Regions from separate parts of the Bradyrhizobium sp. UFLA05-125 genome, predicted to be linked through region 4. Evidence: predicted binding sites of a transcription regulator. Region 4 holds the regulator's gene; each other region holds the start of a gene.
The links. Region 4 encodes PhoB, which activates phosphate uptake and scavenging genes when phosphate is short. Its sites were predicted from a motif close to TGTCATNNANCTGTCAT; they were not measured.

Region 1: a site for PhoB is predicted at 3,436-3,452, ahead of SO156_RS02690 (RNA degradosome polyphosphate kinase). Genes of this name have one in related genera too.
Region 2: a site for PhoB is predicted at 3,993-4,009, ahead of SO156_RS06270 (phospholipase C). Genes of this name have one in related genera too.
Region 3: a site for PhoB is predicted at 3,113-3,129, ahead of SO156_RS15220 (glycerophosphodiester phosphodiesterase family protein). Genes of this name have one in related genera too.

The regions. Positions count from the first base shown of each region.
Region 1 covers NZ_JBANBJ010000001.1:538,476-544,313, reverse strand. Annotated here, with positions in the region: gene ppx (exopolyphosphatase) at 1-1,156, opposite strand, end outside; gene SO156_RS02690 (RNA degradosome polyphosphate kinase) at 1,172-3,361, opposite strand; gene SO156_RS02685 (P-loop NTPase family protein) at 3,512-4,189, opposite strand; gene SO156_RS02680 (CDP-alcohol phosphatidyltransferase family protein) at 4,296-4,838, opposite strand; gene purM (phosphoribosylformylglycinamidine cyclo-ligase) at 4,992-5,838, shown strand, end outside.
Region 2 covers NZ_JBANBJ010000003.1:243,490-249,327, reverse strand. Annotated here, with positions in the region: gene SO156_RS06280 (acyltransferase family protein) at 1-881, shown strand, start outside; gene SO156_RS06275 (cytochrome-c peroxidase) at 892-2,220, opposite strand; gene SO156_RS06270 (phospholipase C) at 2,237-3,934, opposite strand; gene SO156_RS06265 (transporter substrate-binding domain-containing protein) at 4,112-4,903, opposite strand; gene SO156_RS06260 (efflux RND transporter periplasmic adaptor subunit) at 5,145-5,838, shown strand, end outside.
Region 3 covers NZ_JBANBJ010000013.1:100,452-106,289, forward strand. Annotated here, with positions in the region: gene SO156_RS15210 (pyruvate dehydrogenase complex E1 component subunit beta) at 1-434, opposite strand, end outside; gene pdhA (pyruvate dehydrogenase (acetyl-transferring) E1 component subunit alpha) at 463-1,485, opposite strand; gene SO156_RS15220 (glycerophosphodiester phosphodiesterase family protein) at 1,658-3,043, opposite strand; gene adh (aldehyde dehydrogenase) at 3,257-4,774, opposite strand; gene SO156_RS15230 (helix-turn-helix domain-containing protein) at 5,006-5,838, opposite strand, start outside.
Region 4 covers NZ_JBANBJ010000006.1:45,526-51,363, forward strand. Annotated here, with positions in the region: gene pstB (phosphate ABC transporter ATP-binding protein PstB) at 1-485, shown strand, start outside; gene phoU (phosphate signaling complex protein PhoU) at 497-1,213, shown strand; gene phoB (phosphate regulon transcriptional regulator PhoB) at 1,228-1,935, shown strand; gene SO156_RS09090 (GcrA family cell cycle regulator) at 2,019-2,531, opposite strand; gene SO156_RS09095 (aspartate aminotransferase family protein) at 2,987-4,195, shown strand; gene argF (ornithine carbamoyltransferase) at 4,195-5,118, shown strand; gene SO156_RS09105 (Hsp33 family molecular chaperone) at 5,446-5,838, shown strand, end outside.

The DNA.
Region 1 (5,838 bases), on a different contig from region 4:
TGCCGTTGACCACGAGGCTCAGGGTCTGCTCGCCGCGGTGGTCAGGATGGACGCGCCAGCCGATGTCCGAGAGCAGACACGCGGTGTGGCGCAGCCTGCGGTCCTCCTCGGTCTCGCGCAGCCTCACCACGCGCGCGAAGCGGTCGGTCCATTCGATGAGCTCGCGGGCATGGCGCGCCGAACGCGACATCAGCTGGTTCAGCTCTTCTGCAGCGCAGATCAATCCGTCCTTGGCGCGTTCGGCTTCCGACAGCTTCTCGTGCAGCAGGCCTTCGCGCACGCCGAAGGTCGAGAACGCGATCGTCTTCGGCCGTGCGACGCGGATGACGTGTTCGAGCACGAGCGCGGCATAGGCAAGGAGGGGCCGCCGCGCGTCGGCGACCAGTTCGATGTCGGCTAGCAGGTTGGACGCAGCCAGGCGCCGCAGGCGCCGCGCGAAATCCAGCGCATCCGCGGCCGGTATCGAATAGCCGTGCATCACCTGCAGCGGATAGCCGCTCTGGATGATGTGGATGCGGGCGAGTGCGCGCCATGTGCCGCCAACCGCATAGAAGGTGCGGCCGCGCCCGGCCTTGAGCTGCGCCACGGCGTCGAGTTCCTCGCGCACGATGCGGTCGGCGCGCTTCAACGATTTATGCGCGAGATCCTGCAAGGCGAGCCCGCCGAGCGGCAGCGTCACGCCGCTGCGCACGCTGTTGCGGTGGACCTCGACGAGCTCCAGCGAGCCGCCGCCGAGATCGCCGACGATGCCATCGGGGTGATGAATGCCGGAGACGACGCCGAGCGCCGAGAGTCGTGCCTCGCGCGGGCCCGACAGGATCTCGATCTTCACCGCGCAGATGCGCTCGGCCTTGGCGATGAAGTCGGGGCCGTTGGATGCATCACGGCACGCGGCGGTCGCGATTGCAAAGACGCGCCCGACCTGCATCACCCGACACAGCGCCCGAAATCGCTTCAGCGAGGTCAGCGCCTTGTCGACCGCGTCGGGCGCGAGCAGGCCCGTGCTCTGCACCTCGCGGCCGAGGCCGCAGAGCGTCTTCTCGTTGAAGATCGGAATGAGGCTCCGCGCCAGTGCCTCGTAGACGACGAGACGAACCGAGTTGGAGCCGATATCGATCACCGCGACGCTTGCGCCACGTTTGCGCGGCCGCGTCACGGCAACAATCCCCGGTCAGGACTGATGACGTTCGTTCCGGCGCGTGAGACGCCGCGGCGAGGATTCCTTGAGCGACTTTCCACGGCCAGACAGACTCGGATTTGTCATGAAGTAGTTGTGCACGTTGAAAGGCTCCTCGCCCTTCGCGGCCTTCATACGCGTTGACGATCCATCGGGCAACAATTGCCAGCTCTGCTCATTGTCCTTCAGATTCGCGACCATGATCTGTTCGAGAACCTGCTGATGTACCGTCGGATTTTGCAGCGGGCACAGCACCTCGACACGGCGGTCGAGATTGCGCGGCATCATGTCGGCTGACGAGATATACACAGCCGCTTTCGCGCTCGGCAGGCCCTGGCCCATGCCGAAGCAGTAGATGCGGCCGTGCTCGAGGAAGCGCCCGATGATCGACTTGACGCGGATGTTCTCCGACAGGCCGGGGATACCCGGCCGCAGGCAGCAGATGCCGCGCACCACGAGCTCCACCTGGACACCGGCTTGAGATGCCTCATAGAGCGCGTCGATGATATCGGGATCGACCAGGGCGTTCATTTTCATCCAGACCGCGCCGGGCTTGCCGTGCCGTGCATACTCGATCTCGCCCTGGATGTGCTCGATGATGCGCTTGCGCAGCGTCAGCGGCGATACCGCCATCTTGTCGAGATCGCTCGGCGCCGCGTAGCCGGTGATGAAGTTGAACACGCGCGCAGCGTCGCGGCCGATGGTCGGGTCCGAGGTGAAGTAGGAGAGGTCGGTGTAGATGCGCGCGGTCACCGGATGGTAGTTGCCGGTGCCGGTGTGAACATAGGTGGTGAGGCTGCCGCCCTCGCGGCGCACGACCATCGAGAGTTTCGCGTGCGTCTTCAACTCGAGGAAGCCGTAGACGACCTGCACGCCGGCGCGCTCGAGGTCGCGTGCCCAGCGGATATTGGCTTCCTCGTCGAAGCGCGCCTTGAGCTCGATCAGCGCGGTGACGGACTTGCCCGCCTCGGCGGCCTCGGCCAATGCACGCACGATCGGCGAATTGTTGGAGGTGCGGTAGAGCGTCTGCTTGATCGCGACGACGTCTGGGTCGCGCGTGGCTTGCTGGAGGAACTGCACGACGACATCGAAGGATTCGTAGGGATGATGGACGATGAGGTCCTTCTGCCGGATCGCCGCGAAGATGTCGCCGCCATGCTCGCGCACGCGTTCGGGATGACGGGGCACGTAAGGGGTGAATTCGAGGTCGGGGCGATCGAGGCGGGTGAGTTGCGACAGCTCGTTCATGGCGAGCACGCCGTCGACCAGGAATACTTCGTCTTCGGCCGCAGAGAGCGCGTGCTGCACGAAGCTGCGCAGCTGCTCCGGCGTCTTGGCGTCGACCTCGAGCCGGATCACCGATCCGCGGCGACGGCGCTTCAGCGCCGTCTCGAACACGCGCACGAGGTCTTCGGCCTCTTCCTCGATCTCCATTTCGGAGTCGCGGATGATGCGGAAGGCGCCCTGGCCGTGCACGGTGTAGCCGGGGAACAGACGGTTGATGAAGAGCGCGGTGGCCTGCTCGAGAGGGATGAGCCGCGTCACGCCCTCAGCGGGCAATTTGATGAAGCGGTCGATCTTGCCGGGCATGCGGATCAGCGCGTTCATCTGCTTGCCGTCGGCATCGCGCGTGAGCTGGAGCGCGATGGTGAAGCCGAGGCTTGGGATGAACGGGAAGGGATGGGCGGGATCGATCGCCAGCGGCGTGAGCAGCGGGAAGACGTTGTGGAGAAAATAGTCTTCCAGCCAGGTTCGTTCGGGCTTGGTGACTTCCTTGCCGTCCACGAGCACAATGCCGACCTCGGCAAGCGTGCTGCGCAGGTCGCGCCAGATCGCCTGCTGGTCGCTCGCAAGCTGGGAGACGGTTCGGTTGATCAGCGCCAGCTGCTCGGACGGGGTCAGGCCGTCGGGGCTGCGCTCGGGGATGCCCTCGCGGACCTGAGCCTTGATGCCGGCGACGCGGACCATGAAGAACTCATCAAGGTTATTCGCGGAAATCGACAGGAATCGCACCCGCTCCAGCACCGGGTGGTGCGAGTTGACCGATTCCTCCAGGACCCTGCGGTTGAAGTGCAGCCAGGAAAGCTCGCGATTGATGAATCGCTCGGGGCTCGTGGCGATCGCCGGCAGGCCAGCCGATTCCGATTCTTTTTCTTTAATTTCAACAGCTTGCGCGGAGTCCATGAGAAGTCGGTCCATCTTGTCTCGCCTTACTTTGCGACTTACGCGCAAAACCGGCGGGAGCATGTGTTAATGCGATGACGTTTCGATGACATTGATGTTCTGCTTGTCGGCCGCGTCAAGCGGGCGGGGCTTGCAAAGGGTCTGAAAAGGTCAGGCGTCGCGGAGCAGCTCGGCGGCTAGTGCACGGGTCACGGGCCGGCCGAGCCGCAGGGCTTCGCTGTCGAGCAGCTCCACGGCCCGCCGAGCGGCTGCGGAGGAGCGCTCCAGGCGGGTCGCAAGATAACTCACCACGCTCTCATCGACGCTCAATTGGCGGTCGGCGCAGAACTTGACGATCAGGCCGCGGAAAAGCTGGTCGTCCGGGGGCAGGAGCGACACCACCGGCACGGCGCGCACGCGCGAGCGCAGGTCGCGCAGCTCGATATCCAGCGCCGCCGGTAACTCGCGGCCGGTGAGCAGGACGTAGGCTCCTTCCTCGCGCGCGAGGTTCAACAGATGGAAGAGCGCGCGCTCATCAAAGTCCTGCGCTTTCAGGTCCTCAACGACCAGTGCGCCCGTGGCGAGCGCTCCAGGCACCGCGGCCGCGATCAATGCATTGGCAGTGGTGGAGCGGGCGCCGGCTTCTTCGGCCCAGATGGCGGCGAGATGGCTCTTGCCTGAGCCCTCGGGCCCGGCCAGCCACATGATCCGGTTTGGCCATTCGGGCCAGCCGTCGATCAGCGCGAGCCCTGCGGCGTTGGCCGGGCCTTCGAGAAAATTGTCCCGGCTCAGGCTTTCCGCGTGCGGAAGCGAAAACGCCAGTTGTCGGGGATGAACGCGGCCTGCCACGCTTGCTTTGCTCCATGCCGGACGGGCCGGCCAAAACTTGTGCCAAAGGGGTTTGGCGCAAAAGCCTATCGGTTGCGAGTTGGCCTTTTGCGGGGCCGGTCTGCGCTCATTTCGCTTCGATCGTGCTCATGTGCCGCAGCCACTCGACGAGATAGAGCGACACCGAGGTGAGCGTGAAGACCGTGACGAGGCCCATCAGGATAATATCATAGGGCTCCGGCTTGAAGCCGAAGGCGAGTGCGGCCAAGACCAAGGCTGCGAATGCCACCTGGGCTGCGGTATTCAGCTTCGACACCATCAGGGGTTTCATGGCCACCGGCTTGTCGAACAGCCAGGACACGATCACGGCGGCGACGATCATGATGTCGCGGGAGACCACCAGGATGACGATCCAGCGCGGGATGGCACCCCAGATCCCCAGCGCCATGTAGATTGAGACCAAAAGCGCCTTGTCGGCGAGCGGGTCGAGCAGGGCGCCGAGCTCACTCGTCATGTTGAAGCGCTTGGCCAGGAAGCCGTCGACGGCGTCGCTGATCCCAGCGATCAGGAACACACCGAACGCCACCTCCATTTGGCTCGACACGATGGCCCAGACGATGATTGGGACCAGCATGATGCGGCCCAAAGTGATGATGTTCGGAATACTCACGCGGCGCTTCCCGGCACCCGGTGTGACCTCGAATCCGGCCCTTTGGAGGCTGAACCGGTTGATATCTACATAGTATAGCCTCAGGCCCCTTGCGAGCCATTGCGCGGCCCTCGAATTCGACGTAACCAGCCGCAAATCCACTGGAAATCGGGCATGACCGACCGCAAAAACGGCCTTACCTACGCCGATTCAGGCGTCGACATCGATGCGGGCAATCGCCTGGTCGACCTGATCAAGCCGATGGTGCGCGCGACCGCACGTGCCGGCGCCGATGCCGAGATCGGGGGGTTCGGCGGCCTGTTCGACCTCAAGGCAGCCGGGTTCAAGGACCCCGTCCTGGTCGCCGCCACCGACGGCGTCGGCACCAAGGTCAAGATCGCCATCGAGACCGGCCTGCATGGCGGGATCGGCATCGACCTCGTCGCGATGAGCGTCAACGACCTGGTCGTGCAGGGGGCCGAGCCGCTGTTCTTCCTCGACTATTTCGCGTGCGGCAAGCTCGACCCCGAGGCTGCTGCGTCGATTGTCGCGGGCGTTGCCGAAGGCTGCCGCGAGTCTGGCTGCGCATTGATCGGCGGCGAGACCGCCGAGATGCCCGGCCTCTACAAGGACGGCGACTATGATCTCGCCGGATTCGCGGTCGGTGCCGCCGAGCGCGGAACGCTGCTGCCCCGCAAGGATATCGCCGCGGGCGATGCCGTGATCGGGCTGGCCTCCTCGGGGGTGCATTCCAATGGCTTCTCGCTGGTGCGCAAGATCGTCGAGCAGTCCGGCCTCGGCTTCGAGGCCCAGGCGCCGTTTGCGCCCGTCATGACGCTCGGGGGCGCGCTGCTCGCGCCGACCCGGCTCTATGTCAAATCCTGCCTGCGTGCGATCCGCGAGACCGGCGCGGTGAAGGGCCTTGCCCACATCACCGGTGGCGGTTTCACCGACAACATCCCGCGCGTGCTGCCAAAACATCTCGGTGTCGGCATCGATCTCGCCCGCTTGCCGGTGCTGC
Region 2 (5,838 bases), on a different contig from region 4:
CCAGCGACTTCCCGCATGGCGGACCGGTGTCGGGCAGTCCCTGGCCGCCGGCGCTACCAAAATTTCCCCTCGCCCATTTCTGGTTTCTCTACGTGCTGCTGGAACTCTATGCCGCCACGCTGCTCCTGCGCGGCGGCATCGTCCGGCTGGACCCGACCGGCCGGTTTCGCGCCGGCGTCGACCAGCTGATCGCCCACCTCATGGCAAGCCGGTTGGCGCCTCTGCTTCTCGCCGTGCCGATCGGCCTCGCCCTCAGTCTCGATCCGAAATGGATCGGCTGGTTCGGCGTCCGCACGCCGGATCAGTCTTTCCTGACCAACACGCAGGCGCTGATCGGCTACGGCGTCGCGTTCGGCTTCGGTTGGCTGCTGCATCGCCAGGTCGATCTGCTCGGCATCTTGAGGACGCGCTGGCTTTCCAATCTGATCGCCGCCGTCATTCTGATCGCGATCAGCTTCGTGCTGACGCTTGTGCTGTCTTCCCCGGCCGCTCGGGCCTTGCCGGTCCACGTCGGAACGATCAGGCTCGCCAGCGCCATCTGTTACGCGCCTGCGATCTGGACGACGACCTTTGCCAGCATCGGGCTTGCGCTGCGGTTTCTGTCCGGCTTCAGCCCGGCGCGGCGCTATCTCGCCGATGCCTCCTATTGGCTCTATCTCATCCATATGCCGATCGTCATGGCGCTCCAGGTCGCAGTCTCCCAGCTCGATTGGGCCTGGCCGTTCAAATTCGCGGCCATTCTCCTGGTCGCCGTTCCGGTGATGCTGGCGAGCTATCAATGGATGGTGCGTTACACCTTCATCGGCACGGTGCTGAACGGCCGCCGCTTGCGGCGTGAGACACCACTCGCAGTTGCCTCCACGAGCCCCGCTGCGCCGTGACGCCGCGAGCTCAGGGCTCCGGCTGAGCGCCGTCCGTCAGCGTCTTGAGGAAGGCGATGATGTCGGCTTCGTCCTGCGCCGTCATCGCCGGCGTATCGCCGAGGTGGCGGTCGAAGGGTGGATCGCTGACGTCGACATTGGCGTGATACTTCGCCGGCAGATCGTCGTATTTCTGCACCGTCCCATCGGCTCCGCGCGGAAACACTTTTTCCGGATTGGTGTCGCGGAAATTGTAGAAGTCCATCACCTCTTCGAGCGTGCGGAAGACGCCATTGTGGAAGAAGGCGCGGCGTATCGCCGTGTTGCGCAAGGTCGGCGTCAGGAACATGCTGCAATATTGCGTCTGCTCGGCGATATCAGTGCGATACGGGCCGCAGGCACCGAGATCGAAATGATCGGGGTCGCGGTTGCGCGCGAGCGCGGCATTGCGCGGCGCTCCGAGCGCTTCGTATTGATGGTCCGTGAACAGCGGCGGCAGACCATCGCGAGTCGGCGCCGAGGTGTGGCAGCCGGCGCAATTGGCCTTCTCAGGGTCGTTGAACAATTTGAGGCCGCGCAGCTCACTCTCGGAAAGCCGCGCCTTGCCCTCCAGCCAGTAGTCGTACTTGCTTGTGTAGGGATGGAAGCTCGGCTCTTCCACCTGATAGCGCGCGACGGCGAACATCGCCTCTGCGACCAGCAGCCGCTGGTTTTCGAGCACGCCGGCACCGAACAGCTCGGTGAAACGCGGGACGTAAGCTGCGCGGCGCAACTTGTCCGCCACCACCTCGATGCTGCCGCCGTCCATCTCGTTGGGATCGAGCAGCGGACTGATTGCCTGCTGCTGGAGCGTGTCGGCGCGCCCGTCCCAGAACAGGCCGCCTTGCGGCACGATGTTCGCCGCCGAGCCGGCACCGCCGGCGACTTTCGTCGCGCGCGCGGCCTGCTGACCGAGCGCGGCCATCTGCGCGAGATCAATCACGTTGTCGTCGTCGCCCTTGTCGGGGCCGATGCTGAAATTCGGTTGTCGCTCGAGATAAGTCAGCGAGGGAACGGCACGCGCACCTTGCTGCGACATCGTCCGCCCGCCGAGCATCACCGGGCCGTCGTTCGGCGGACCGTAGGCGTGGTCCGGGCTGTGGCACGATGCGCAGGACAGCGCGCCGGACGAGGAGAGCGAGGCGTCGTAGAATATCTCGCGCCCAAGCTGCGCCATCGCAGTTAACGGCGCGACGGGCGGACGCATGAGGCGAACCGGATTCGGATTCGCACCCGGGCGTTCTTGCGTCTCCGCCGCAACGACGACGCCGGCCATGCAAAGCAGGCCGGCGCCGATGAGCCACACGATGCGGCTGTTCATACAAGGTCCGATAGTCTTAGTGATGATGGTGCTCGTCCGGCGGGCTGACCACGACCGTGCCGGAGGTCGGGTCGAGGAACAGCGCGTCGATCCTGAGATCGTGGCCATGGTCCCGATCGAAATCGAACAAGTCCATGATCGAACCAGCCGTTGCATCGAACGAGCCGCCGCCCAGGCGCTTGCCCTTCAGCCAGTTGTCTTCGATGAACCGCACCACCGAAGCCTGCGAGATGGCGGTGTGGCTGACGAAGTTGGTCTTGGCGTAGGGCGAGATCACGATGAAGGGCACGCGGGTGGCGGGACCGCAACGGCCGTTCACCGGCTTGCCGCCGACGCCGTTCTGCTGAGGCTGCTTGGCGGCGCCGAGGCCGCACTGGCCGGGACCGTTGAGCTGATCGGCAGTCGAGTCGTAGGAGGCGCTGGTCGGCGTGGCGTAAGCGTGGTCGTACCAGCCGTCGGAGTCGTCATAGGTGATGATGACAGCGGTCTCGCGCCACTCCGGCTGCTTCTGGAGGAAGTTGATCAGGTCAACCGTTCCCTGCTGCTCGTCGAGGGGATCGGAATAGCCGGCGTGGCCATCCTGATAGGCGGGCAGCTTGACGTAGGACACGGCCGGGAGATTGCCTGCCTTCACCGCCGCGTAGAAATCCTCGAGGTCGTAGCCGTGATTGGCAGGATCGAGGGTCTTGCCGTCCTTCTGGTAGGTGTGGCCGATCGCGTGGACCGAGCTCGGCCGCGTATGGTTCGGATTGGCGGTCGACTTGTAGAACTGGAACCAGGCGTGATGCGGGACATAGTCCGCCTTGGCGGCGCCGACGACGGTCGAGAACGAGCTGCGTGCGCAACCGGTGGTACCGTTCGAGTTGGTAACGGAAAGATCGAATCCGCCCATGAACGAGCCCCAGCTAATGCCGGCATCGTTGAGCAGATCGCCGATGTTCTTGCCGCTCATCGTGACCTGCGTCGTATAGCCCGGGGTGCTGCAAGGATCATAGGCAGGACCAGGGTCGCCGATCACCGTGAGGCCGCCTTGGCCGTCCGGGATGATTTGCGTCGCCGCGTTGCCGAGCACCGCCACCGCGCCGTTGGTCTGACCCGAAATCACGTTCAGCGCGCCGACCGTCGACGGACCATAGGTGTCGGTATAGGCATTGTCGTTCATCGAGAAGTGCTGCGCGTAGTTCCAGAACGCCGTGACGGTGTTGCCGTCGAAATAGCCCATCACCTGGCCGGTGGTGCCGAAAGCGCCGACGCCGCCAGCTGTGCCGCGCCCGGTATATTTCGGAAACAGATCGGCCTTGCCGTTGTCATAGGCCTGCTGTTCCGGCGTGTAGGCGTGGTTCTGCGACTGCGTGTTGGCCTGGGTGCGGTCAAGACGGAAAGGATTCGTCGCGCCGGCGCCGTTGGCCGTGTTGGTGTAGTTCGGATTGTTGGTCAGCAAATTGGCGTTGGCGAGGTTGTTCACCTTCGGCGTATGCGGCTTTGCAACGAAGGGAATCGCGCCCGACGGATTGGTCGCATTCGGATACGTTGCGAAATAATTGTCGAAAGAGCGGTTCTCGTTGAAGATGACCACGAGATGCTTGATCGGCGTCTCGGTGTGGTGATGGCGATGATCGCGGTCGAAGTCGTCCTGACCGAATACCGGCGAGCCGCACACGACCGCCGTCGCGACCGCGAGAATCGCGGCCGTGCCGAGAAGTTTGTCTTTCATCTTATTGCCCCAAGATCAAAAATTATGACATCGACGCGCGGCAAACTAGCCGCCGTGAATGACAGGTCTGTGTCGGTTTGACGCAGTTCGCGGCATGTCCCATCGCGAGGCTGCGTCTTTTTTGGGCGGCGAGTTCAGCCCAGATCTTCGGCGCGCTCGTTTCGACGAAAGAACGACCTACTCCGTGCGGATCGGTGCGTCCTTCAAGCCGTTGACATCGAAGGCCTTGCGCAAGGTGCCATTGGCGAGCGCATCGGTCATGAACTTGGTGACGAATGCCAGCGCCTGCGAATGGCCGAGCGGCACCGCGACCGCAGTGACCGTCTTCTTGAAGGTCTCGTCCAGCACCCGCGTGCCGGGAATTTTTTGCGCCATCTTGTTGAGCTGGTCGCGCGACAGCGCAAAGGCGTCGATCTCGCCGTTCTTCAGGAGTTCGAAGATCTCGTCATAGGTCTGATAGCCCGTCACCTTCGCGTGCTTCAGATGCGCGACCGCGCCGCGCATCGTGGTCGTGGCGTTGACGGCAGCGACCTTCACGTCGGGCTGATCGAGCATCGCGAAGCTGGTGATGCCCGATCCTGGCTTGATGATATAGGTCGCATCCGCGACCTCGTAGATCGGGCCGAACGCCATCCTGGTCTCGCGCTCGGGATCCTTCGGCAGGAACGTGACGTCCCAGCTCCCCTTCGCAGCCGCGTCGGTGATCTGTCCGGAATTGTTGTGCACCACATATTCGACTGCTACGCCAAGCTCGGCCGCCATCGCCTTGCCGAGGTCGACGGGCACGCCGGCGAAGCCTGCTTCGGTCCTGGTCGACCAGAACGCGCCGCCCGCCGGGCTGATAGCGATGGCGACGCGCAATTTGCCCGTCGGCGCAATCTCGGCCTTGAGATCCTCCGCCATCACCGGCATGGCCATTATCGCGGCGAGCGCGAGGCCAGCGCAGGCCGGCCAGATCGAGATCGGCATGTCGTCAGTCTCCCCATCGGCTCGTCCATCATCCGCAGCCCGTCGAAATTGTGGTCGATCATGCGCCCGGTGAAAAGCGGATTTGGCAGAATTACAGACAAAACTGTCACATGTCGCGCCTCTCTTCGCAGTGCAAGACCATCGCGCCGTCACGGCTATGGTGTTCCACGGCTCCCCGTTTGTTGCTATCAAATCGCGAAGGCGACCTGCCGCAGGCCAACAACAGACGGGGAACACCGCAATGACGCGCGCGAATCTCGCTTGTCCCGCACGGCACGATCAACGGTCCGGACCGATCGGGCGGCTCCTCGCTGCGATGACGACCCTCCTTGCGCTTGGCGGCTGCGATCAGAAGAACGTCTACGCGCCGCCGCCGCCGCCCAAGGTGGATGTCGCAGTGCCCGTGCAGCGCGCGGTGACTCGCTATGTCGAGGCCACCGGCAACACCGCGCCGATCAAGAGCGTCGACCTCGTCGCACGCGTGCAGGGCTTCTTGCAGACGATCGACTACCAGGACGGCACCTTCGTCAAGGAAGGCACACAGCTCTTCACGATCGAGCCCGAGACCTACAAGCTCAAGCTCGAGCAGGCGCAGGCGGCGGAAGTCGGCGCGCAGGCTACGGTCAAGCAGGCAGAAGCCGATTTCAAGCGGCAGACCGAGCTCGTGCAGCGGCAGGCGGTGTCGCAGTCGACGCTGGATACCTCCACTTCCACCCGCGACAATGCCCAGGCCAGCCTGCAGCAGGCCCAGGCCAATACGCGTCTCGCGGCGATTAACTATGGCTACACCAAGGTCAGCGCACCGTTCGACGGCATCGTCACCGCGCACCTGGTCTCGGTCGGCGAGCTCGTCGGCGTCTCTTCCCCGACGCAGCTCGCGACCATCGTGGCGCTGGACCCGATCTGGGTGAACTTCACGGTCAACGAGCAGGACG
Region 3 (5,838 bases), on a different contig from region 4:
AAGGCTTCGCGGACGGTCTGCTTCACCATCTCGGTGCCGGCGGGCACTTCGGGGTCCGGCTCGGCAACGGCGGCCGGAGCGGACGGTGCAGCTTTCGGAGCAGGCGCCTCGCTCTTGGCTTGCGCGGGCGGCGCGGATTCCGCGGACGGCTTTGCCGGTGCCGGCGCCTTGGCGAGGTCAGCGGCGCTCTCGCCGTCGGCGAGAATCGTCGCGATCGGCGTGTTCACGGCAACGTCGGCGGTGCCTTCGGGGATCAGGATCTTGCCGAGCGTACCCTCATCGGTCGCCTCGACCTCCATGGTCGCCTTGTCGGTCTCGATCTCGGCGATCACGTCGCCCGACTTGATCGTCTCACCCTCTTTTTTCAGCCATTTGGCGAGGTTGCCCTTTTCCATCGTGGGCGACAGCGCGGGCATCAGCACTTGAATTGGCATATTGACTCCAAAAGAAAGCTTGCGCGCTTTAGCGATAAACGTCTGTCCAGAGCTCGGACACATCCGGCTCGGGATCATGCTGGGCAAAATCGGCGGAGGCATTCACGATGTCGCGGACCTCGGCGTCGATCGCCTTGAGGTCCTGCTCGCTAACGTTGGCGGCCAGGAGGCGGTTGCGTACCTGCTCGATCGGATCCTGGTCGTGGCGAACCTTCTCGACCTCCTCGCGCGTGCGGTACTTTGCAGGGTCCGACATCGAGTGGCCGCGGTAGCGGTAGGTCTGCATCTCCAGGATGACCGGGCCCTTGCCGGCGCGGCACCAGGCAACCGCCTCGTCGGCCGCAGCCTTCACCGCACGGACATCCATGCCGTCGACCTGATGACCGGGGATGTTGAAGGACAGGCCGCGCTTGGAGAAATCCTGCTGCGCCGAGGCGCGCGACACCGAGGTGCCCATGGCGTAGCGGTTATTCTCGATGACGAAGATCACCGGCAGCTTCCAGAGCTCCGCCATGTTGAAGCTCTCATAGACCTGGCCCTGGTTGGCCGCACCATCGCCGAAATAGGTGACGGCGACGTTGTCGTTGCCGCGATAGTGGTTGGCGAAAGCGAGCCCCGCACCGAGGGAGACCTGGGCGCCAACGATGCCGTGGCCGCCGTAAAACTTCTTCTCCACGCTGAACATGTGCATGGAGCCGCCCTTGCCCTTGGAATAGCCGCCGCGGCGTCCCGTGAGCTCGGCCATGACGCCGTTGGCCTCCATGCCGGTGGCGAGCATATGGCCGTGGTCGCGATAGCCGGTGATGACCTGGTCGCCATCCTTCAGCGCCATCTGCATTCCGACCACCACGGCCTCCTGGCCGATATAGAGGTGGCAAAAGCCGCCGATCGCACCCATGCCGTAGAGCTGGCCGGCCTTCTCCTCGAATCGCCGGATCAGGAGCATGTCGCGAAGCGCCTTGAGCTCCTGCTCTCTCGTGAATTCCGGGGGCGAACCGCCGTTGGTCTTGTCCTGGGGAGCGCTTGCGGCGGCTTTCTTGGGTGCGGCCATAGGAATTCCGGGTCAGAGAAAACTAAGCCCTCTCTAACCCAAGTCTATCGCGCGCGAAAGCACCGCAGCGACATCGCGCGACATTCATTATGCCGCACTGCAACGTGACCGAAATATTGCAAAACCTTTGGCGCCGATCGGGCAACAATTGCTCCCCCAGAGGGGGCCGGCCTCACCAGCCGAGCTCCCGCAGATAGGCTGCACGGGCGTCAACTCCAGTATGCGTGAAGTCGGTAAAGACCCCATCCACGCCGAGACGGAAGAATTTGAGATATTCGAGGCTTGGATCGCCGTGGTAGTCGCCAGCCAGATACTTCTTCTCGTTTCGGAAAGTGAAGACATGCACGAACAGGCCGAGCTTGTGCGCATCGGCAACGAGGCTGGTTGCTTCCTGCGTCGAAGCCTCCGGCGTCGATCCCTTGTAGGGCGTGCCGTCGGCGTTGCTGTGCTTCCACGGAGAAATCTTGAGCGGAACGATGTAAGCCTTCCACGGACCAATGCCGTCGGCATAGGTCTTGATTTCCGCAAGACCCTCGGGGGTCACCATCGCATCGTACAAGCGCGCGTCACCGGAAACCGTCCAGTCGAACGGACGCGAATTGGTGATGTTGTTATTGAGGACCTTGCCGGTCTTGAAGTCGACACCATTGCCATCGATGAGCTGGACCTGCCGCGTCTCCAGGCCATGGCTGCGCATGTATTTCAGGCTGCCAGGCTCGAAGCTCTGAACAAAGATGGGGGCCTCCTTTGAGTTGAGGCCGTTGTCCTTGATGATCTTGATCAAGGCATCCTCGAGCGGGTGGCTGCCGGGCGCGCCACAGCCATTGGCGATCGCCTGGGCGTTGTTCCAGGACGGATTCTTGGTTTCCGGATAGACGCTGATGGGACGCCCCGTCTCCTTGCTCTTGGCCTTGGCGATATCGATGATGTCCTGGAAACTGATGATCGGGAACTTGCCGTCGAAGACCTTCGGCCTTTCGTTGGCCGCATCATAGGTGGTCCCGGCGATCCAGTCCTTCAGCTCGGCCATGGTGAAGTCGGTGATCGACCAATCATTGGTATGGTCTTCGCCATCCACGATCAGCGATTTCAGCACGGATTTGGGGTCGGCCGGATTGGTGAGATCCGTGAGATAGTCAGCAGGTGTGCTGGGGGAAGAAGGAGCCTTGACGCGCACGCCGGGCACCGTGCGCTTGCGAGCCGCGACCGCCGCATTGGTCTTCGCCACCTCGGCAACGTTGGTATTGTCGTTCAGCCAGGGGTTGTGACGCGCGACCAGGACACAATCCTTGGTCAGGTGCAGGTCCTCTTCGAGCGCGTCGGTTCCAAGCGCCGCGGCAAGGTCATACGACGCCTCGGTCTCTTCAGGCACCAGCCCCGGGAGGCCGCGATGTCCGAGGATCAGTGGCGGCTTACCGTCAACGGTCAAGAAGTTCTTGGCGCCGGCCGGCGCCGAGCCGGTCTGTGCGAAGGCCAGCGAGGGGACCAATGCCAAAGCGGCCACGCCGAGCAGCATCGCTCCGGCACAGACATTCCGTCGTGAACGATGGTCCGTCATGGTCAAGTCTCCGTCTTTTGCCCGGCATCGCTTCGACGCCACAAGGGCCGAACTGAATAGGATCGTTCTCTGACAGACGGATGACGGTCGGCTGGACAAAAGCTCCTGAAATGCAACAGGGACACGCGCGGATCGACGACCGCATCCGAACGCGTCCGCGCTTGTCGCATGGTCGGAACGGGCGGCGCAGGGGCGCGCCGCCCTCTCCGCCGATCAGAAGAAGCCGAGCTTCTTCGGGCTGTAGCTGACCAGGAGGTTCTTGGTCTGCTGATAGTGATCGAGCATCATCTTGTGGGTCTCGCGGCCGACACCCGACTGCTTGTAGCCGCCGAACGCCGCGTGGGCGGGATAGGCGTGGTAGCAGTTGGTCCAGACCCGGCCTGCCTGGATGGCGCGGCCGAAGCGGTAGCAGCGGTTGGCATCGCGGCTCCAGACACCGGCCCCTAAGCCATAGAGCGTGTCGTTGGCGATCGATAGCGCCTCCTCGTCCGTCTTGAAGGTCGTGACCGACACGACGGGGCCAAAGATCTCCTCCTGGAAGATCCGCATCTTGTTGTGACCCTGGAACACGGTCGGCTGGACGTAGTAGCCGCCTGCGAGATCGCCGCCGAGGCTGGCGCGGCCACCGCCGGCCAGGACCTTTGCCCCTTCCTTCTTGCCGATGTCGATATAGGAAAGAATTTTCTCCAGCTGTTCACCGGAGGCCTGGGCACCGATCATGGTGTCCGCGGCGCGCGGATCCCCCTGCTTGATGGTGGCGACGCGCTCGAGCGCCCGCTCCATGAAGCGGTCGTAGATGTCCTCATGGACCAGCGCGCGGCTCGGACAGGTGCAGACCTCGCCCTGGTTGAGCGCGAACATCACGAAGCCTTCGATCGCCTTGTCGAAGAAGTCGTCGTCTTCGGCGGTGACGTCCTTGAAGAAGATGTTCGGCGACTTGCCGCCGAGCTCGAGGGTAACGGGAATGAGGTTCTGGGCGGCATATTGCATGATCAGCCGGCCCGTCGTGGTCTCGCCGGTGAAGGCGATTTTTGCGATACGCGGGCTGGAGGCGAGCGGCTTGCCGGCCTCGAGACCAAAGCCGTTGACGATGTTGAGCACGCCGGGAGGCAAGAGGTCGCCGACGATCTCGGCCCAGACCATGATCGAGGCCGGCGTCTGCTCGGCCGGTTTCAGCACCACGCAATTGCCGGCGGCGAGCGCAGGCGCGAGCTTCCAGCACGCCATCAGCAGCGGGAAGTTCCAGGGAATGATCTGGCCGACCACGCCGAGCGGCTCATGGAAATGATAGGCGATGGTGTCGTGGTCGATCTCGCCGATCGAGCCTTCCTGGGCACGAACGACGCCTGCGAAGTAGCGGAAGTGATCGATCGCGAGCGGCAGGTCGGCTGCGCGGGTCTCGCGGATCGGCTTGCCATTGTCCCAGGTCTCGGCGATTGCGAGCCGCTCGAGGTTCTCTTCCATGCGCTCTGCGATCCGATTCAGGATTGCGGCGCGCTCCGCAACGCTGGTGCTGCCCCAGGCAGCCTTGGCGGCGTGCGCGGCATCGAGCGCAGCTTCGACGTCCTGGTGATCGGAGCGCGCGATCTTGCAGACAACCTGACCGTTCACGGGCGAGGCGTTGTCAAAATACTTGCCGGAGATCGGCGCTACGAATTTGCCGCCGATGAAATTGTCGTACTTCGCGGCGAAGGGTACTTGTGCGACGTTGAGGAATTCGACCTTGTTCATATTCACTCCCGATGTTGCTGTTTGCGCGATCGTCGTGCGTTCACGACTTGCGCAGACGATGAAGCGGGAGGCGTTTTCTGTCAGCCAGGGTGGACGCGTTGATGGAGGCGACCTGTCGCAGTTCTGCGACAGGTGAAGTGGCCCTCACGCATTCAGACCTCATCCTGAGCAGCGCATTCTTGAGCCACATCGTCATTGCGCGCAATGACGATTGAGGAAACGAGCGAACGCTCAGTGCTTCAGCTCGAAGCGCTTGAGCTTTCGGTGCAGCGTGGCGCGGCTGACGCCGAGGGCCTTGGCGGCGGCGGAAACATTGCCGCCCGCGCGCAACAGCGCGCGCTGCAACACGGCACGCTGACCACCGGCGAAGTGATCTGGAGCCGCATCGCCACCGAGAAGATCGGCTGCGGGCACCGGCTGCAACGGGCGGCCGGGCGCGATCCCAAGTCCGACACGGGCGGACCTCGTCGCGCCTATCACGAGATCATCCGCATCGACCGCGACGAGACCACCGCAATGGCCGTCGGCTGACGCCGTCAGCACGATGCGGGCGTGGGCGAAGGCGTTGCGGAACAGATCAGCCTCGATGCGCCGTGCCGCTTCGCCTGCCGCGAGCGCGATCAGGTTGGCGAAGGCGTCGGTGCGGTCGGCGCGGCAGGAGGAGACGTCGAGCACGCCGGCGAGCATCCCGTCATGATCGTAGATCGGGACAGCGGTGCAGCTCAGAAGCGTATTGCGGGCGAAGAAATGCTGCTCGCGATCGATGGTCAGCGGCCGCTGCTCGACGAGGCACGTTCCGATTCCGTTGGTGCCTTCATGCTCCTCGCTCCAGAGCGCGCCTATCCAAAGGCCCCAGGATTGGAACGTGGGGTCGTCGGCCGGCGTGCCGCGACGATCGACCGGAATCCCCTCGCGATCGGCGAGCAGCACGCAGCAGCCGGCAGCTCCGACCGCCTGGTAGAGCCGGTCCATGGTGCCTTGGGCAGCACTGAGCAGTGGCGCGATCCGCTCGCGCGCATGGTGCAACTCAGTCTCGGTGAGACGGGTCGTCGGCCGATGGCCTG
Region 4 (5,838 bases):
TCCAGAAGCCGACGCCGTTCCCGATGACGATCTATGAGAACATCGCCTTCGGCATCCGCCTCTATGAGAAGATCTCCAAGTCCGAGATGGACGACCGGGTCGAGAAGGCGCTGCGCGGTGGTGCGCTGTGGAACGAAGTCAAGGACAAGCTCAACGCCTCCGGCCTGTCGCTCTCCGGTGGCCAGCAGCAGCGTCTCTGCATCGCCCGCACCGTGGCGGTGCGCCCCGAGGTGATCCTGTTCGACGAGCCCTGCTCGGCGCTCGATCCGATCTCGACCGCCAAGGTCGAGGAGCTGATCCAGGAGCTCGCCGAGAACTACACGATCGCGATCGTCACCCACAACATGCAGCAGGCGGCGCGCGTCTCCGACAAGACCGCCTTCATGTATCTCGGCGAGCTCATCGAGTTCGACGAGACCAGCAAGATCTTCACGTCGCCCAGCGACCGGCGTACCCAGGACTACATCACCGGCCGCTTCGGCTGAGGAGACAGGAAATGGCTTCTGAACATACCGCAAAGGCCTTCGACACCGACCTCCAGGAGCTTACGCGGCTCGTTGCGGAGATGGGTGGCCTTGCCGAGCGCATGATCGTCGATTCCGTCGATGCGCTGATCCGCCGTGACGTCGCGCTCGGCCAGCGCGTGGTAGCAACCGACGCCGAGATCGACGCGCTCCAGAAGAAGATCGAGGAGCGCGCCGTGCTCACGATCGCGCGCCGCCAGCCGATGGCGGTCGACCTGCGCGAGATCGTCGGCGCCATGCGCGTTGCGACCGATCTGGAGCGCATCGGCGACCTCGCCAAGAACATGGGCAAGCGCGTCGCCGCGCTCGAGACCGATTTCCATCCGCTAAAGCTGTTCCGCGGCCTGGAGCACATGACCGACCTCGTGCAGCAGCAGGTCAAGTCGGTGCTGGACGCCTATGCCGCGCATGATCTGCCAGCGGCGATGATGGTGTGGAAGGGCGACGAGGAGGTCGACGCGATCTGCACTTCGCTGTTCCGCGAGCTCCTGACCTACATGATGGAGGATCCGCGCAACATTTCGTTCTGCATCCATTTGATGTTCTGCGCCAAGAATATCGAGCGGATCGGCGACCATGCGACCAACATCGCCGAGACCGTCTTCTATATGATCGAAGGTCAGGCCATCGCGGACAAGCGTCCGAAGGGCGACATGACCACCTTCGCCACGACCGTGCCGAACACTTAAGGAGCGACGACGCCATGGGCGCACGCATTCTGGTTGTTGAGGACGAGGAAGCGCTGACCGAGCTATTGCGCTATAACCTCGAAGGCGACGGCTACGATGTCGAGACGGTGATGCGCGGCGACGACGCCGACACCCGCCTCAAGGAGCACATCCCCGACCTGATCGTGCTCGACTGGATGCTGCCGGGCCTGTCCGGCATCGAGCTGTGCCGCAGGCTTCGCGCCAGGCCCGAGACCAAGCAGCTGCCGATCATCATGCTCACGGCGCGCGGTGAGGAGAGCGAGCGGGTGCGCGGGCTTGCGACAGGCGCCGACGACTACATCGTCAAGCCGTTCTCGGTGCCCGAGTTGCTCGCACGCGTGAAGGGCCTCCTGCGGCGTGCAAGCCCCGAGCGGCTTGCGACCATACTCGCCTACGGCGACATCGAGCTCGACCGCGAGAAGCGCCGCGTCGCCCGCTCCGGCCGGCCGATCGACCTCGGCCCGACCGAATATCGCCTCCTGGAGTTCTTCCTGGAGCATCCCGGCCGGGTGTTCTCGCGCGAGCAGCTGCTCGACAGCGTCTGGGGCCGTGACATCTATATCGATGAGCGCACCGTCGACGTCCATATCGGCCGTCTGCGCAAGCTGCTCAATCTCGGCCGCGAGCAGGATCCGATCCGCACGGTCCGTGGCGCCGGCTACGCGCTGGATGATCGTTTCGCGAAGGCTGAGCAAACGTAAAAAAAGCGCGCCAAATGGCGCGCTGACGTTTCTCGATCAGGCGTCCCGGCCCTGCGCCGGGACGTTGTCGTTTGTGGCTGAACTCAGCGCGTTCCCGGCTTAGCCGGTGCGCGCCGACGATCCGCCGCCGGCTGGTAGGCGACGCGCGAGTGCTGCGCGCAATAGGGCAGGCCCGAGAGCGACTTGCCGCCGCAGAAGAAGAAATCCGGGCTCGAGGGATCGCCGACCGGCCAGTGGCAGGTCGCTTCGTTGAGCTCGAGCAGCGACAGGCGCTGGCTCATCGGTACGACATTGTCATAGGTGATGGGATCGGGCTCCACCTCGACCTCGAAGGCTTGGGCGAGGGCGGTGTTGCCGCGCGAGATCGGCCGGCTCACCCGCATCATGTGCTGCGCGGGGCGTGCCTTGCGCGGCCGGGGAGCCGCCGAGGACGGGGTCTTGGCGCGACCGGACAGGCCCAGCCGGTGCACCTTGCCGATTACGGCGTTGCGCGTCACATTCCCGAGTTCGGCAGCGATCTGGCTGGCCGAAAGCCCGGCTTCCCAGAGCTTTTTCAATTGCTCGACGCGATCGTCGGACCAGGTCAAAACCGTCATTGCACCCTTCCCCTCGCCGCGCGCCAGCCAATCCTTGGGGCCACGTGGCGATGTCTAAGCCTCGAAAAACCCGTGCCGTCAGAATCCCTTAAGGCTCGCCGGGCGCGAAAAACGCACCTGAACGTTACGCCGGTACATGAGGACTTAGAGGATCAGAACTGCTGCACGAGATGTCGTATCTGACAGGAGAAACGCTACAATATGGCGTGACTCCCGCGCAAGAGTCTGCGGCTCCGCGTCCACATGTTCCGTCTTAAAAAACTCTCAAAATCGCCACCGCAAGACTACGGGCCGCGCGCCTCGCACGGCCTTCTGGCGGCATTGACAGCGGTTTTTCCAAGCATAAAATGGTGACACGTGCCGCCCTTAAAAGGCGGCACGTTTCGTTTTCCGGGCAGGTCAATGATGCGCTGCGCAACGCAGCCTCAGCCGGCCCCAACATCCAAGTGACCGCCATGACCAAGAGCGCCGCGACGCATCTGCTTCCCGTTTTCGCCAGGGCCGAGCTCGGCTTCGAGCGCGGCGAAGGCTGCTGGCTGGTCGCAACCAGTGGCGAGCGCTATCTCGATTTCACATCGGGTGTCGCCGTGAATGCGCTCGGTCACGCACATCCGCATCTGGTCAAGGCCCTGCAGGAGCAGGCGACAAAGCTCTGGCACATGTCGAACCTGTTCCAGAGCCCGGATGGCGAGAAGCTCGCGGTCAGGCTCTGCAACGAGAGCTTTGCGGACTTCGTGTTCTTCTGCAATTCCGGCGCTGAGGCGATGGAATGCGTGATCAAGGTGGTGCGCCGCTATCACGCCACCAAGGGCCATCCCGAGCGCTACCGCATGATCACTTTCGAGGGCGCGTTCCACGGCCGCACGCTGGCAACGCTCGCTGCCACGGGGTCTGCAAAATATCTCGAAGGCTTTGGTCCGCCGATGGACGGGTTCGACCAGGTGCCGCATGGCGATCTGGAAGCCGTCAAGAAGGCGATCGGCCCACAGACTGCGGGCATCCTGATCGAGCCGATCCAGGGCGAGGGCGGCGTGCGCTCTGCTCCTCCCGCATTCTATCGCGCGCTGCGCCAGCTCTGTGACGAGCATGGGCTGTTGCTCGCCTTCGACGAGGTGCAGACCGGCATGGGCCGCACCGGCGAACTCTTTGCACATCGCCGCCTCGGCGTAACCCCCGACGTGATGTCGCTTGCGAAAGCACTCGGCGGCGGCTTTCCGATCGGCGCGTGCCTTGCGACCGCCGAGGCGGCCTCCGGCATGACGCCCGGCTCGCACGGCTCGACTTTCGGCGGCAATCCGCTCGCCGTGTCCGCGGCGAACGCCGTGCTCGACGTCATGCTCAAGCCCGGCTTCTTCGATCACGTGCAGAAGATGTCGCTGCTGCTCAAGCAGAAGCTCGCCTCCGTGATCGACCGCCATCCGGATGTCGTCAGCGAAGTGCGCGGCGAGGGGCTGTTGATCGGCCTCAAGGCCGTGGTGCCTTCGGGCGATCTTGCCACGGCGCTGCGCAACGAAAAGCTGCTCACCGTCGGCGCCGGCGACAATGTGGTGCGCTTCCTGCCGCCCTTGATCGTCACCGAGGCGGAAATCGAGGAGGGCATCGCGCGGCTCGAGCGCGCCTGCACCGCGATTGAATCCACTCTCAAGACGCCGGCGGCAAGCTGATGAGCAAGACGCCCAAGCACTTCCTGGATATCAACGAGCTGCCGCTGTCGGAGCTCAAGAGCATGCTCGCCGCCTCCTCGGCCATGAAGGCAAAGCAGAAGGCGCATCAGCCGGTCAAGCCGCTCGAAGGCAAGACGCTGGCGATGATCTTCGAGCGCCCGTCGACGCGGACGCGGGTGTCGTTCGATGTCGCCATGCGCCAGCTCGGAGGCGAGCCCATCATGCTCACCGGCGCCGAGATGCAGCTCGGCCGCGGCGAGACCATCGCCGACACCGCGCGCGTGCTGTCGCGCTATGTCGATGCCATCATGATCCGCATCCTCAATCACGATGCGCTGCTCGAGCTCGCGGCGAACGCGACAGTGCCGGTCATCAACGGACTGACGCGGCGCTCGCATCCGTGCCAGGTAATGGCCGATCTCATGACCTATGAGGAGCATCGCGGGCCGATCGAGGGCAAGACAGTGGCATGGACCGGCGACGACAACAACGTTCTCGCCTCCTGGGCGCATGCCGCCGAGCGCTTCAAGTTCAACCTCAATGTCGCGACCCCGCCGGAGCTCGCGCCGAAAAAGGCGATGCGCGACTGGGTCAAGGCGACGGGCGCTCCGATCATGCTGGGCACCGATCCGGAAGCTGCGGTGCGCGGCGCCGATTGCGTCGTCACCGACACTTGGGTCTCGATGGGCGACAAGGAGGGCGAGCGCCGCCACAACGTGCTCAAGCCCTATCAGGTCAATGCCCAGCTAATGTCGCTCGCCAAGCCCGATGCGCTGTTCATGCACTGCCTGCCCGCCCATCGCGGCGAGGAGGTCACCGACGAGGTGATAGATGGTCCGCAATCCGTCGTGTTCGACGAGGCTGAAAACCGTCTGCACGCGCAGAAGGGTATTTTGGCCTGGTGCTTTGACGCGGTGAAATAGGTTTGGATCGCCGTCCTGGCGGACGACAATGAGAGAACCGTGATGATGGCAGCGTGGCGTTGCCCTATCTTCGGTCGTCGTCCCGGACAAGTGCAGCGAAGCGGAGCGCAGATCCGGGACCCATAACCACAGGGTGGAGTTTGGCGAAGACTCGGGGTTGTCATCTCCGCCACAACGCAATCCTGTGGTTATGGGTCCCGGGCTCGCGCTTTGCGCGCCCCGGGACGACACCGAATATGGTGTGCTGTGTACGATCCATTCTGCATCAAAAACGGAGCGCCTTGCCGCCCCTTTCATTTCGTTCACTCCGACCCCAGATAGAGCGCCATGGTCCCCCAATCCCCTGACATCAAAGCCGGGCCCGAAAGTCCGGTTCGCGCGCCGTCTTCCGTTCCCGTCGACGACGCCGTGCTGCCCTTCGAGGTCGATGCGCTCGACGTGCGCGGGCGCTTGACCCGGCTCGGGCCTGCGCTCGACGATATCCTCACCAAGCACGATTACCCCGCGCCGGTCGGCAAGCTGCTCGGCGAGGCCATCGTGCTGACGACGCTGCTCGGCTCGGCGCTGAAATTCGAAGGCCGCTTCATCCTTCAGGCGCAGACTGACGGCCCGGTGTCATTCCTGGTGGTCGACTTCAAGGCGCCCAACCGCCTGCGCGCCTATGCCCGCTACGATGCCTCGCGGCTCGGCGGGGCAAAGGACTCCGGCTCGCTGCTTGGT